DNA from 2 places in the Listeria sp. PSOL-1 genome. Region 1 is predicted to be linked to the other one. Evidence: predicted binding sites of a transcription regulator. Region 1 holds the regulator's gene; the other holds the start of a gene.

Region 1 (7,962 bases):
CAATGACGTTATCAGCAAATAGAATCTTTATGTCATTTTTGGAAGAGCTTGTTTTAGTGCAGCAACAATCGTATCTACAGGCATGATTGTCACACCTTTTGGAATATCCCAGCTCCCTTGGTTATTAGCAGGAATAAAAATCCGCTTAAAACCTAACTTAGCTGCTTCTTTCACGCGCTCTTCAATGCGCGAAACTCTGCGAATCTCACCAGTTAAGCCGAGTTCACCGATAAAGCAGTCTGTGTTACTGGTTGGTTTATCATGATAACTTGAAGCAATACTAATTGCAACTGCCAAATCCACAGCTGGTTCGTCTAATTTGACGCCTCCTGCTGCCTTTAAATAAGCATCCTGGTTTTGCAATAACAAGCCTACTCGCTTTTCTAATACAGCCATAATTAGCGAGACTTTATTATGGTCCAAACCAGTAGCCATTCGCTTAGCATTACCAAACATTGTGGGAGAAACGAGTGCCTGGATTTCTACTAAAACAGGGCGTGTTCCTTCCATCGACGCAACAACTGTAGATCCAGAAGCATCCTGTAGCCTTTCTTCAAGAAAAACCTCAGAAGGGTTAACTACTTCAACGAGCCCAATATCTCGCATTTCAAAAATTCCAATCTCATTTGTAGACCCAAAACGATTCTTTACTGCTCGTAAAATACGATAAGCATGATGTTTTTCCCCTTCAAAATATAGGACAGTATCCACCATATGTTCAAGAAGCCTAGGTCCCGCTATTGCACCTTCTTTTGTTACATGGCCAACGATAAAGATAGTAATATTTTGCATTTTTGCAATTCGCATAAGTGCTGCTGTAGATTCACGTACTTGTGAAACGCTTCCCGCTGCGCTTGTAACGTCTGGATGATAAATCGTTTGAATCGAATCAATAATCACCAAATCCGGCTTAATAAAGTTAATTGTTTCTTGAATATCATCTAAGTTCGTCTCAGCATAAAGATATAGATGTTCTCCTGAAACTCGTAAGCGTTCTGCACGAAGCTTAGTTTGTTTAACAGATTCTTCACCTGAAATATAGAGTACTTTTTTTCCAGAGAGTGTTAACTCAGCAGAAACTTGTAGTAGCAAAGTGGATTTTCCGATTCCTGGATCTCCTCCAACAAGTACTAGTGACCCTTCTACTACTCCGCCACCTAAAACACGATTTAACTCTGGCATTTTTGTCTGAATTCGTTTCTCTGATTCGCTTGTTACATCGGTAATTCGCATTGCCTTAGAAGGTTCATCTGTATGATGAAAAGACGTTCTTGTCTTTTTAGAAGGTGCTAATGCCTCTACCATCTGATTCCACTCGCCACAATTTGGGCACTTTCCCATCCATTTAGGTGATTCATAACCACAAGAGTTACAGACGAATTTTGTTGCTCGTTTTGCCATAAAATAGTGTCCCCCCTTTCGCTTTTATTTATTTTAACACAGATCATACGTTCTGTTTAGCATTCTAAGTAAAGTTTCTTTTTTAAGCTGATTATAAACATTTCGCGTAAAAAAAGAGTCTGGGGGCATAAACAAAATAAATCGGCGACAAGCGCTCGTATTGAAGGAGTTTGCCAGACTTCCGGATCTCACGCACAGCCTCGCACGTTCCGTTTCCGGTTTGTGGCAAACTCCTTCAGTACAAACACTTTTGCTCGATTTATCGTGTTCGACATATAGGACCTATGCTCTACTTTTTTAAAATCGTGTTTTCTTAAAGAATAGAGCTAAATTGCATTATATCCCCGACTCATTTAGCATTTTATTTTATACTTTCTTTTTTACGAATAGAATTATTTTTTTTACGAACCTCAAGCTCACCATCTTTCACGCCGATTTCTACTTTGTCACCGACTTTAATGGCTCCACGTAACAATTCTTCAGAAAGACGATCTTCAATATTTTTTTGAATCGCACGCTTAAGTGGACGCGCACCATATTCAGGATCATACCCATCTTTTACGATTTTCGCTTTGGCTCCTTCAGTTAATTTAACATGAATATCGCGTTCGAGAAGACGACTAGTAAGTTGTCTTGTAAGGAGCGTCACAATTTTCTTCAATTCCTTTTCAGAAAGTGAATGAAAGACAATCGTTTCATCAATTCGATTGATAAATTCTGGACGGAATGTTTGTTTTAGTTCTTGTAAAACACGATGTTCCATGGCTTTATGATCTTTTGTTAAATCAGTAGCGTTAAAACCGACTGATTTGTCTTGCGTCATTTCTTGTGCTCCAACGTTTGATGTCATAATAATTACGGTATTACGAAAATCAACTACACGGCCTTTAGAATCTGTCAAACGTCCATCATCAAGGACTTGAAGTAGCATATTAAACACATCAGGATGCGCTTTTTCAATTTCATCAAGTAAAATAACAGAATACGGATTTTGACGTACCTTCTCGGTTAGCTGACCGCCCTCTTCATAACCGACATATCCAGGAGGAGAACCAACTAAGCGGGCAGTAGAAAATTTCTCCATGTACTCTGACATATCAACACGAATCATTGCTTTTTCATCATCAAACATTGCTTCTGCTAAAGCTCTAGCTAGCTCTGTTTTACCAACACCAGTTGGACCAAGGAAAATAAAAGAACCTATAGGGCGTTTTGGATCTTTAAGTCCTGCTCTCGCACGTCTAACTGCTAATGCAACAGCTTTAACGGCTTCATCTTGTCCGATCACACGTTCATGTAATATTTTTTCCATATTTAAAAGTCTATTCGTTTCGGTTTCTGCAAGTTTGGTAACAGGAATGCCAGTCCAGCTTGCAACGACTTCAGCAATTATATCTTCCGTTACCTGACTGTTATCCGCTCCTTGTTGCTCTTTCCAGTTCGTTTTCTTCTTTTCTAAAACTTTTTTTAATTTTTGCTCGGTATCACGAAGAGAAGCAGCTTTCTCAAATTCTTGACCTTGGACAGCGGCATCTTTTTCTTTTCTAAGTTCGGTTAATTTATCTTCCATTTCTTTTAGGTTAGATGGCGTTGTATAAGCTTTTAGACGCACTTTTGAGCCTGCTTCATCAATCACATCAATCGCCTTATCCGGTAAAAATCGGTCGGAAATATAGCGGTCAGACAGCCTTACAGCAGCTTCTAAGGCCTCATCTGTGATTGCTACGCGATGGTGTGCTTCATAACGATCTCGTAAGCCTCGTAAAATTTGGATAGATTCTTCTGTTGTCGGCTCGGCTACTTTAATAGGTTGGAAACGTCTTTCTAAAGCAGCATCTTTTTCGATATATTTACGATATTCATCAAGTGTAGTTGCACCAATACATTGCAGTTCTCCACGAGCTAGAGGTGGTTTTAAAATATTTGATGCATCGATTGCTCCTTCTGCTCCGCCAGCACCAATCAATGTATGCAACTCATCAATAAATAAAATTACATTTCCTGCTTGTCTAATTTCATCCATAACTTTTTTTAAACGATCTTCAAACTCGCCACGATACTTAGTCCCAGCAACAACCGTACCCATATCAAGTGTCATAACACGTTTGTTACGTAACATTTCAGGTACTTCGCCTCGAATAATTTGTTGTGCTAAACCTTCAGCAATAGCAGTTTTACCAACACCAGGTTCACCAATTAAAACAGGGTTATTTTTAGTACGTCTACTTAATACTTCAATTACACGTTGAATTTCTTTTCCACGCCCGATAACAGGGTCTAAGTTTTCCTCACGTGCAATGACTGTTAAATCACGAGCTAGACTGTCTAAAGTAGGGGTTGCTTGTGTATTTGTTTGTCTCCCAGCGCTTGTACCTTCACCGCTTCCAAGTAATTGCAATACCTGCTGGCGTGCCTTATTTAAACTGACACCAAGGTTACTCAATACACGTGCAGCAATACCTTCACCTTCGCGTATTAAACCAAGAAGTATGTGCTCGGTTCCTACATAAGTATGACCTAACTTACGTGCTTCATCCATAGATAATTCAATTACTTTTTTAGCGCGGGGGGTATATTGTATTGTGGTTACAGGAATTTCGCCCTCTCCAATTAAAGATTCTACTTCTTCCTGTAACTTTTCAGTATCGATTCCTAATTCATATAAAGCTTTTGCAGCAATACCTTCGCCTTCGTTTACTAAACCGAGTAAGATATGTTCTGTTCCTAGGTTACTATGGTTAAGGCGCATAGCCTCTTCTTGTGATAATGCGAGAACTTTCTGTGCTCTTTGTGTAAATCGTCCAAACATCATTGTTGTTTTCCTCCTTTTACCTATGAATGTAAAGCAAAAATGACTTCTACTACATTTTTATTCATATAGGCAACTCTTCTTGCATAATAATTTGTTTAACAGGTTATGTCAAATTTTGTAAAATTTGTTCTTTATGACATTCAATTAGAAACCTGAAAACGTTGAATAAGATTGTATCTTTTATTTCTTACCACAAAATAGAGCTTTTAATCCATCTGTTTTAAAGAATTTAATCATATTTTAAAGCGACTAACATTGCTTCAAGTATTCTACCACGTAAAATATCACGATCAGGAAGCGGCAATATTAAAACCTCGCGATCCAAAGCAGCTAGCATTAACCTCGCTTCTTTTTTACTGATGACTTGTTCCTCAAGCAAACGAAGTAATACATCTTCTGAAAAAACTTGTGAAACTTTTTTGCCGTGTACCATTGAAATAATAGCTTCTAAAAGCTGTAACTTGTCACTCATTTTCACTTTAATAATTCGAATATATCCTCCGCCTCCGCGTTTACTTTCCACAATATAACCACGTTCCATTGTAAATCTTGTATTAATTACATAATTTATTTGTGATGGGACACATTCAAATTTATTAGCGATTTCACTTCTTTTAATTTCAACAGCCTCGCTTGACTCTAATACTTGCTTTAAATAAGCCTCAATGATGTCAGAAATATTCCTCATCACATAGAGCTCCTTTCACTTGACTTTGACTAATTTTGACTTTAATTATACTAGAAAAGCAAACTAAATTGCAATAGATTGGCTTATAAATAAAAAAGCATTTACACTTAAAAAAGTGCAAATGCTTTACTCAACAGCCCGGCAGCGACCTACTCTCACAGGGGGAAGCCCCCCACTACCATCGGCGCAGAGAAGCTTAACTACCGTGTTCGGGATGGGAACGGGTGTGACCTTCTCGCCATTGCTACCAGACTTATTCATTGAAAGATGATTCTTTCAAAACTAGATAAAAAGGGTGATTAAACCTGACTCCAAGAGTCTTTTTTAAGGATAAGTCCTCGATCGATTAGTATTTGTCCGCTCCATATGTCGCCATACTTCCACTCCAAACCTATCTACCTGATCTTCTTTCAGGGATCTTACTTTCTTTCGAAATGGGAAATCTCATCTCGAGGGGGGCTTCACGCTTAGATGCTTTCAGCGTTTATCCCGTCCGCACATAGCTACCCAGCGATGCTCCTGGCGGAACAACTGGTACACCAGCGGTGCGTCCATCCCGGTCCTCTCGTACTAAGGACAGCTCCTCTCAAATTTCCTGCGCCCGCGACGGATAGGGACCGAACTGTCTCACGACGTTCTGAACCCAGCTCGCGTGCCGCTTTAATGGGCGAACAGCCCAACCCTTGGGACCGACTACAGCCCCAGGATGCGACGAGCCGACATCGAGGTGCCAAACCTCCCCGTCGATGTGGACTCTTGGGGGAGATAAGCCTGTTATCCCCGGGGTAGCTTTTATCCGTTGAGCGATGGCCCTTCCATGCGGTACCACCGGATCACTAAGCCCGACTTTCGTCCCTGCTCGACTTGTCAGTCTCGCAGTCAAGCTCCCTTGTGCCTTTACACTCTGCGAATGATTTCCATCCATTCTGAGGGAACCTTTGGGCGCCTCCGTTACTCTTTAGGAGGCGACCGCCCCAGTCAAACTGCCCACCTGACACTGTCTCCCCACACGCTAAGTGTGGCGGGTTAGAATGGTCATACAGCAGGGGTAGTATCCCACCATTGCCTCCTCGCACGCTGGCGCGCGCGGCTCTTTGGCTCCTACCTATCCTGTACAAGCTGTACAAACATTCCATATCAGGTTGCAGTAAAGCTCCACGGGGTCTTTCCGTCCTGTCGCGGGTAACCTGCATCTTCACAGGTACTATAATTTCACCGAGTCTCTCGTTGAGACAGTGCCCAGATCGTTGCGCCTTTCGTGCGGGTCGGAACTTACCCGACAAGGAATTTCGCTACCTTAGGACCGTTATAGTTACGGCCGCCGTTTACTGGGGCTTCAATTCGCACCTTCGCTTACGCTAAGCGCTCCTCTTAACCTTCCAGCACCGGGCAGGCGTCAGCCCCTATACGTCACCTTACGGTTTTGCAGAGACCTGTGTTTTTGCTAAACAGTCGCCTGGGCCTATTCACTGCGGCTCTCTCGGGCTTTCACCCTATCAGAGCACCCCTTCTCCCGAAGTTACGGGGTCATTTTGCCGAGTTCCTTAACGAGAGTTCTCTCGCTCACCTTAGGATTCTCTCCTCATCTACCTGTGTCGGTTTGCGGTACGGGCCGCTCTACTCTTCCTAGAGGCTTTTCTTGACAGCGTGAAATCAGGAACTTCCGTACTTTAATTTCCTTCCCCATCACAGCTCATGCTTCGTAAGAAGCGGATTTGCCTACTTCTTACACTCACTGCTTGGACGCACCTTTCCATCTGTGCGCTTCCTTATCCTTCTGTGTCACCCCTTCGGTCAAACAAATAGCGCGGGTACAGGAATCTCCACCTGTTGTCCATCGCCTACGCCTATCGGCCTCGGCTTAGGTCCCGACTAACCCTGAGCGGACGAGCCTTCCTCAGGAAACCTTAGATATTCGGTGGAAGGGATTCTCACCCTTCTTTCGCTACTCATACCGGCATTCTCACTTCTAAGCGCTCCACCAGTCCTTTCGGTCTGGCTTCTCTGCCCTTAGAACGCTCTCCTACCACGAACATCTTACGATGTTCATCCACAGTTTCGGTAATACGTTTAGCCCCGGTACATTTTCGGCGCGGGGTCACTCGACCAGTGAGCTATTACGCACTCTTTCAATGGTGGCTGCTTCTAAGCCAACATCCTGGTTGTCTAAGCAACCCCACATCCTTTTCCACTTAACGTATATTTGGGGACCTTAACTGGTGGTCTGGGCTGTTTCCCTTTCGACTACGGATCTTATCACTCGCAGTCTGACTCCCGAAGATAAGTCAATGGCATTCGGAGTTTATCTGAATTCGGTAACCCGAGAGGGGCCCCTAGTCCAAACAGTGCTCTACCTCCATGACTCTCTACTTCGAGGCTAGCCCTAAAGCTATTTCGGAGAGAACCAGCTATCTCCAAGTTCGATTGGAATTTCTCCGCTACCCACACCTCATCCCCGCACTTTTCAACGTGCGTGGGTTCGGACCTCCAGTAAGTATTACCTTACCTTCATCCTGGACATGGGTAGATCACCTGGTTTCGGGTCTACGACCTGTTACTCTTTCGCCCTATTCAGACTCGCTTTCGCTACGGCTCCGCTTTTTCCACTTAACCTTGCAACAAATCGTAACTCGCCGGTTCATTCTACAAAAGGCACGCTATCACCCATTAACGGGCTCTAACTACTTGTAGGCACACGGTTTCAGGTACTCTTTCACTCCCCTTCCGGGGTGCTTTTCACCTTTCCCTCACGGTACTGGTTCACTATCGGTCACTAGGGAGTATTTAGCCTTGGGAGATGGTCCTCCCAGATTCCGACGGAATTTCACGTGTTCCGCCGTACTCAGGATCCACTCTAGAGAGAAGCACATTTCAACTACCGGGCTGTTACCGTCTCTGGCGGGCCTTTCCAGACCGCTTCGTCTATCTCCTTCTTTTCTTACTCCGTATTTGAGTGTCCTACAACCCCAAGAAGCAAGCTTCTTGGTTTGGGCTCTTTCCGTTTCGCTCGCCGCTACTCAGGAAATCGATTTTTCTTTCTCTTCCTCCAGGTACTTAGATG
Region 2 (7,962 bases), 430 kb from region 1:
AGGCAAGTAAATATTCAGCAAGTGGCTTTGTCATTTATTTAGGACTGGATAAACAGTTCCCAATTGCCCACCAAACCGTACTTTTTAAAAACACAGCAGAAGATAACATAATCCATATTACGAATCCTTCCCCAAATGATACTTCACTTGCTCCAATTGGGCATTCTAGTATTCGGATTATCGTTTATGTACCAAATAATAAAAGTGCGACCCCTTGGAATGATATCAAACAAACTTTCCGCGATAAAATAATGAAACAAGTACAAACAAAACTAGATTTACCTGATCTTGAAAACCATATTGTTTGCGAAAAAGTTATCACACCAATTGATTGGGAAAACGATTATCATCTTCACCTTGGCGCGCTTTTTGGAATGCAACAAACATTTAGTCAGCTAGGCCCTTTCCGCATGCCTAGCATGTTAAGCCGCCGCATGAAAAACGCCTATATCGTTGGCCGAGACGCTCACCCTGGTAGCTCACTTCCTACCATTCTAGAAGGAGCAGCCATTGCTACTAAATTATTTATGAAACGCATGAAAAAATAAGCAATACGCATTTCAGGTTTTTAAACTTTTCTAATAGATTAGAATCAACTTGTTAAATGCGTTTGCTTATTTTTTTCTATTTTTAGCTAAACTTAAATAATAGCCACTTGTAAAAAGTAGATTCGCAAATAAAGTAATAGCAATCGAAAACCATAAACCACCAAAAGATGATAAAAAGACAAAGAAAACAATAATGATCCAATAAACCGTAATAATTTCTGATTTTAAATCTGGATATTTCAAATTCTCCCAACGATTCGTTAAACTTAAAATAAAATAAATCATCAAGTGCAAAATAAGTCCAAGTGTCCACCAATTAACAAGATCCGATACTTGAATATCCGTAAACCCAAGATTCATTAAAAATAAGCGCTTAGCTTGAAGTAAAATGGGATCAATCAGAATTTCAAAAAACATGATCATCGTTGCACCAATAATCGCATAAATTCCACCGCGTATCCAATCAATGTTGATCTTAAGCGTTATCTCCCTAGCAATAATATGGGTTCCTGCGATAAGGCCTATCCAAATAAAAGCAAAAGTAATTGGCATGCCATTTAAGACCATTTCAAAACTCTCGCTAGCCGCATTTCCAGTATAACTAAGCTGCATCCATTCAATACAAAGTGTCACAACAAAAATTAAAATGGTAATCGCTAACCCCAGTCCCTTACCATACTGCATAATAAAAAAGACAGCTGCAAAAATTCCAGCAAAAATCAAGAATAAGGAATGAATACTTGTTAATTCCGGCCCCAAAATATGAAGTGAAGTGAGCAGCACACTTCCTAAAAACCAAAAAATATAAATCCATAGTAAAAATTTGTAGTTTTTTTCTAGCACTAAAAGCACTCCTTCTATTCAAACGAACTACGCTATTGATTATTATACCAGTTATCAGCCATAATCTCCTCTTTTTTTATAAAAATTACAACTTTAAACCGATTTAATCTATATTTGTTGCCAAAGTGAATTTTTTCATTTAAAGTACTTAGAGTAAGAAGTTTTTTATGTAGAGGAGTTATTCAATTGAAAAGCAGCAAGATAGATTTAAAATTAATTATCGGTCTTATTATTTCTGCCATCTTGATTTTCATTACATTTAATTATACAGAGAGCTTCTGGTATATATACGGAGCCAGTATGTTATTTTTACTTAGCTTCAGCATTTTTACTGTTGATTTGAAAAAAAGATATTCTTTTTTTGGCGGTCTTATTCCAGCCATTTTCTCAAGTGTTGTCTTATACATAATTTTTTATTTAGGCGCTTTACTGCTTAAAATCTTACCTTTTGGACTTGATAAATCCGTTCGTGCCGCTTTTAGTACATTCGCTACTGATTCTTGGCCGATTTGGCTTCTTCTCATTGTAGCGATTATCCCAGGTGAAGAAATTTTCTGGCGCGGATTTGTACTTAATCGATTATTAAAGTTAGTTAAACCTTGGCTCGCCATTGTAATAAGCACAGCGTTAATTACCATCCTTATAAGCTTTAGTGACAGTTTCGCTCTAATCATCAGCACGCTTATAGCTAATCTCTTTTGGAACTTGCTTTATCTTTACCGTCCAAGTCTACTGATGACTTATTTATCCCATGTATTATTCATTTTTTTACTGCTATCATTGTTGCCTATTTATTAAATAAGGAATTTTTTTCTGCTTTGAATTTAGATATAAAGCTGTGCTCGCGGTTTAAAGTGCACAGTTCTTTTTATGAAGTTTTAAAATGTGAACTCAAATAAAGTTTTTTGAGCAAAACACTTGAAAGTCAGAATAAGTCAAGTTATACTATAAACATAAGGTCAAAGATAGTCAAAGTCAAAAGACCTTTTACTATTTCTCAATTTTAAAGGAGGAATTTGACTTATGAAATGTCAAAACTGTCATCAAAATGAAGCTAGAATTCAATTATATATGAACGTCAATGGGCAACGTATAGAAATGCCTTTATGTGAAACTTGCTACGCCGAATTACGCAAACAAGGCCAAATGAATAGAAGTAGCTTTTCCGGAAACACTCCATTCGATGATCTATTTCGCCAACTAAGCGGGCAAAACGCAGCAAACCAAAATCAATTTGAACAATATAAAAATAGTCGTGTAAAAACGCAAGCTGGTGCTACAGGTAACGGCTTACTTGATGAGTACGGCACAAACTTAACTAATTTAGCCAAAAAAAATCAGCTTGATCCTGTTATTGGACGAGATGAAGAAATTAAACGTACCATTGAGATTTTAAATCGTCGTAACAAAAATAATCCTGTATTAATCGGTGAACCAGGTGTCGGTAAAACAGCCATTGCAGAAGGGCTAGCAAATGCAATCATGCAAGGAAACGTACCAAATAAACTACTAAATAGAGAAATTATCTTGCTTGATGTTGCCTCACTTGTTTCAGGAACGGGCATCCGTGGCCAATTTGAAGAGCGCATGAAACAATTAATCACTGAACTTAGTGAACGCAAAAATACGATTTTATTCATCGATGAAGTGCACACGATTGTAGGAGCTGGCTCTGCAGAAGGTTCAATGGATGCAGGCAATATTTTAAAACCAGCACTTGCTCGTGGTGAACTACAGTTGATCGGTGCAACCACGCTTTCTGAGTATCGCAAAATCGAAAAAGATGCTGCACTTGAACGTAGATTTCAACCCGTTATTGTCAACGAACCAAGCGAAGATACCACTTTAACTATTCTTAACGGTTTAAAAGACAACTATCAAGATTTTCATGAAGTCGTTTACTCCGATGAAAGTCTAAAAGCTGCCGTCACATTGAGTGCACGTTATATTCAAGATCGTCATTTACCTGATAAAGCCATTGATTTGATGGACGAAGTCGGCTCAAAATATAATTTGACCATCGAAATAATGGATGAAAAAACAGTAAATGAACGCTTAATGAGACTGGAAGAAGAAAAAAATACGGCATTAAAAAATGAAGATTACGAAAAAGCTGCCCATGTTCGTGATGAAATCACACGCCTCAACGAAAACAAAGCAAACAGCACCATTTCAGAACGACCAGTTATCCAAGCATCTGACATCCAAAAACTGATTGAAGAAAAAACGGGTATTCCAGTAGGACGTCTACAACAAGATGAACAATCCAAAATGAAAAATTTAGAATCCCATTTAAACACTAAAGTGATCGGGCAAAAAGATGCTGTAGAAAAAGTTGCAAAAGCCATTAGACGTAGCCGTGTAGGTCTAAAACAAAAGAATCGCCCTATTGGTTCATTCCTCTTTGTCGGCCCAACTGGTGTTGGAAAAACAGAGCTAGGGCGCACCCTTGCAAGTGAATTATTTGGTTCTGAAGAGGCAATGATTCGTCTTGATATGAGCGAATTTATGGAAAAACACAGTGTCTCTAAACTTATTGGTTCACCTCCAGGATATGTTGGTCACGAAGAAGCAGGGCAATTAACAGAAAAAGTTCGGCGCAATCCGTACAGCATCTTACTTCTTGACGAAATGGAAAAAGCACACCCAGATGTACAACATATGTTCCTTCAGATTCTAGAAGATGGGCGCCTAACTGATTCACAAGGAAGAACGATCAGTTTTAAAGAAACAGTGATCATTATGACAAGCAATGCTGGAACCGGAGAAAAAGAAGCAGCTGTTGGCTTTAATAAAGAAGCAAATGATGATCATTTGAGTTCCAGCTCATCACTTCTTGCACGCCTTGGCTATTACTTCAAGCCAGAGTTCTTAAATCGACTTGATAGCGTCATCGAGTTCCACAGCTTATCTCAAGAAGATCTGCTTGTTATTGTTGACTTAATGCTTGCTGATTTAAACGAAATCCTAGCAAATCAACAAATAGCAATTAACGTAACGAATGAAGTAAAAAGTAAACTCATCGAACAAGGATACGATGCTAAATTCGGAGCACGTCCACTTAGAAGAACGATCCAAGAACATTTAGAAGATCATATTGCTGATCTATTGATTGAAAAACCAAATGCTACAGTACTTGAAGCTGCCCTTGATCAAGATGGAAAAATTCAAGTAAGTGAGAAAGTTTCTGTACAAGCTTAAGAAAAACAGAGTAAATCTGGGAAATAAGATGACTCAGCTCGATTTTTAAGAAAATATGATTTAAAAAATCGAGCGTGAGTTCCCCATTTTGAACACAATAAATCGAGCGAAAGCGTTTGTATTTAAGTAGTTTGCCAGAATCCTGAAGCGGAACGTACGACTGTACGTGATGGCAATCCACTTAAATCACGAGCGCTTGTCGCCGATTTTTTTATCTCAAAGACTCACTCCGTTTTTCTAATGATTCCTATGTAATAAATTGTTAACAATCTGTCTGTTTATTGTCATCTTTTAGCGGGAATTTAATCATGCAATACTTATTTTATAAAGAAATTGTGTGGTGATCTAATGACGGTAAAAGTCGCAAAGGAACGAGATTATTATTTTGACAATGCCAAATTTATTTTAATCTTTTTTGTTGTATTTGGGCATTTAATGGAAACTTTTGTTGCTGATTATACAAGTGTTCATATCCTTTATCTGTCTATTTATACTTTTCATATGCCTACTTTTATTTTAATCTCTGGTTTTTTCGCAAAAGGATTTCGTAAACCTGGTTACTTAAGAAAAACGATTAAAAAGTTAATTTTACCCTATATCTTCTTCCAGCTTATTTACTCTATCTTTTATTATTTTCTACTTAACGAAGCGCATTTATCTGTTAAAATGCTTGACCCAGAATGGTCTCTTTGGTTTTTAATCAGTTTAGTTTTTTGGAACGTTATGTTACTAGCTTTTGCTAAATTAAAACCTATTATAGCGATCTTAATTGCCATTCTCATCGGTTTAACAGCAGGCTATTTTAACGAAATTGACGGTTTTTTAAGTCTTTCGCGTACATTTGTGTTTTTCCCATTCTTTTTAGTTGGTTTTTTCTTAACAACAGAGCATTTCAAGCTCGCGAAGCAAAATAAAGCAAAGATTATCGGTGGAATCATTGCTATTCTTATCGTCGCCTTTCTTATTGCCAATCCTTCATTAAATGCAGATTGGTTCTTTGGTTCTAAGCCCTATACTGACTTTGTTGCAGTAAAATGGTTTGGTCTTTTTATACGGATCATTGTTTACATGGTTAGTTTTGCAGCAATGATTGCCTTTTTCACTTTTGTGCCGAAAAGAAAATTATTTTTTACAAAGTGGGGGGAAAATACGCTCTATGTTTATTTATTACATGGCTTTTTCATTAAAGCCTTTCGTGAAGGAATGACAGCAAATACTGACTATACCGCGCAAACATTCGTGTTACTACTTGCTGTTTCGTTTGGCCTCACTGTTCTTTTATCAAGTCGTCTTATCACTACATTTTTACAACCTGTCATTGAGCTGAGAATATCAAAAATACGCGCCTTGATTAGCCGTTTAAAAGAAAAAATTCAGCCGCACGAAGGCTTTTAATGTTTAATTATGGTAAAATAAATGAGTCTCGGACATAAACGAGGTTTGCCAGCTCACGTACAGTCCGTGCGCTGGCAAACAAGCGTTTTCGCTCGATTTGTTGCGTTCGACATGTAGAACCTACTCCCTATTTTTTACATCTTTTTTTCTTAAAGTTTACTTAATTTAATATTACTTAAAGGAGCCTACTTATTCCATGTCTAATTATCTTCTACCGATCCAAACCGCAGCTATTATTTTTCCTATTTTAGCTTTTTTTCTAACACTACCATTTGCCATTTACTCTTATCGTAAATTCGGGGGCATTACCTTTATCCGTATTTTTGTTGTCTTTAGCTTTATTTTCTATTTATTGGCAGCTCTCTTCCTTACGATGTTGCCTCTTCCTGATCCAAAGGTTATTGCTCATACAAAAGCACCTACCCCACAGCTTGTTCCTTTTACGTTCATCCGTGATTTTATTAACCAATCTGGTTTTATTTGGAATGAGTCATCAACTTATTTACATACACTGACAAAGCATGTGTTTATTCAGCCATTATTTAATATCTTTTTATTTTTACCACTTGGTGTTTATTTACGTTATTATTTCCGTGTATCGCTCTTAAAAACGATCATCATTTCTTTTCTCATTTCACTATTCTTTGAAGTGACACAACTTACTGGAATTTATGGTCTCTATCCTCATGCTTATCGTTTATTTGATATTGATGATCTTCTGTTAAATACATCTGGTAGTATGATTGGCTTCTTGATGGCACCTCTTATCACATTCTTTCTACCAAGTAGGGAAAAAATTGATTTAAAAAGTTACATCCAGAGTAAACAGGTAAGTTATATCCGCCGCTTTTTCGCTTATCTCATTGATTGGTTTATCATAAACTTGCTGACAGAGTTACTTGAATCATTCAAAATTCTCCCATTCAATGCGTTAAAACTTTCTAAAAGTAATGATATCATGCAACTTGTTTGGTTATTTATTATGGTCCTACTTTATTTCATTGTTCTCCCAGCACTTACAAATGGCAAAACAATCGGTAAATGGATTGTCCACATTAAAATCGTTCAGCAAAATGGCAATAAAGCTACATTTAAACAGCTTTTAGTACGTTATAGTTTACTTTATTACGCTGTTTTTGGCTTACTTTATATTATTCAAATCGAATTAATGCTAAATAATGCAACAAAACAAATCCAATTGATTCTATTTATTCTTTCATTCGGTATAATCGCGTTATTCTTACTTCACCTTTTTATCAATATCATTTTACGTGATCGAACCCTTTTTTATGAAAAAATAAGCCATACAATGAATCAAAGCACCTTTAAATAAAACGGAAAAAACGTTTCAAAGCTTTCTCCATGTGTAGAAGCTTTGAAACGTTTTTTAACCTGTAATCATTTTTTCTTTTGGTAGACGAATCGCATTTTTACGCTGGTGTTTGCTTCGTAGACTTAGCATGGCATACATAATACCAATACGCCCAATAAACATCAGGATAATGATCACAATTTTACCCGCAGTGCTAAGATTTTCAGACAAACCTAGTGAAAGACCACATGTTCCAAAGGCCGAGAATACCTCAAAAATAACAGAAATGAGTGTAGCCGTTCTTTCAGTTTGCATTAAAATCATAACAGAAGTAAAACATAAAACTGTGGCAAAAAGCGTCACAGCTAATGACTTCCTGACATCTTCTTTAAAGACTTCTCTACCAAATATATAAATATGGTTACGCCCTCGAATCACCGAATAAAGGAACAAGATCGTGATCGCAAACGTCGTCGTTCGAATCCCACCTCCAACTGAACTAGGTGAAGCTCCGATAAACATTAAGAAAGAAACAAACAGCAAAGTTGGAATGGAAAGTGCCCTACTATCAATTGTCTGGAGTCCAGCACTTCTTGAAGTTGCCGAAAGAAACATCGAATTAAAAAAGCCTTCACTTAAACTAGAATGCTTGAAAAAATGGTT

The links. The regulator CtsR, encoded in region 1, represses protease genes until heat stress. The targets are predictions, from matches to a motif close to ATGGTCAATAAAGGTCAAACA.
Region 2: a site for CtsR is predicted at 2,347-2,367, ahead of G6Q10_RS02145 (ATP-dependent Clp protease ATP-binding subunit). Genes of this name have one in related genera too.

The regions. Positions count from the first base shown of each region.
Region 1 is NZ_LR760298.1:359-8,320, reverse strand. Features, by position in the region: gene radA (DNA repair protein RadA) at 28-1,401, opposite strand; gene G6Q10_RS00020 (ATP-dependent Clp protease ATP-binding subunit) at 1,763-4,213, opposite strand; gene G6Q10_RS00015 (CtsR family transcriptional regulator) at 4,443-4,901, opposite strand; rRNA gene rrf (5S ribosomal RNA) at 5,038-5,153, opposite strand; rRNA gene G6Q10_RS00005 (23S ribosomal RNA) at 5,228-7,962, opposite strand, start outside.
Region 2 is NZ_LR760298.1:431,946-439,907, reverse strand. Features, by position in the region: gene G6Q10_RS02160 (phytoene desaturase family protein) at 1-548, shown strand, start outside; gene G6Q10_RS02155 (carotenoid biosynthesis protein) at 615-1,391, opposite strand; gene G6Q10_RS02150 (CPBP family intramembrane glutamic endopeptidase) at 1,578-2,189, shown strand; gene G6Q10_RS02145 (ATP-dependent Clp protease ATP-binding subunit) at 2,415-4,592, shown strand; gene G6Q10_RS02140 (acyltransferase family protein) at 4,941-5,987, shown strand; gene G6Q10_RS02135 (VanZ family protein) at 6,184-7,320, shown strand; gene G6Q10_RS02130 (TrkH family potassium uptake protein) at 7,375-7,962, opposite strand, start outside.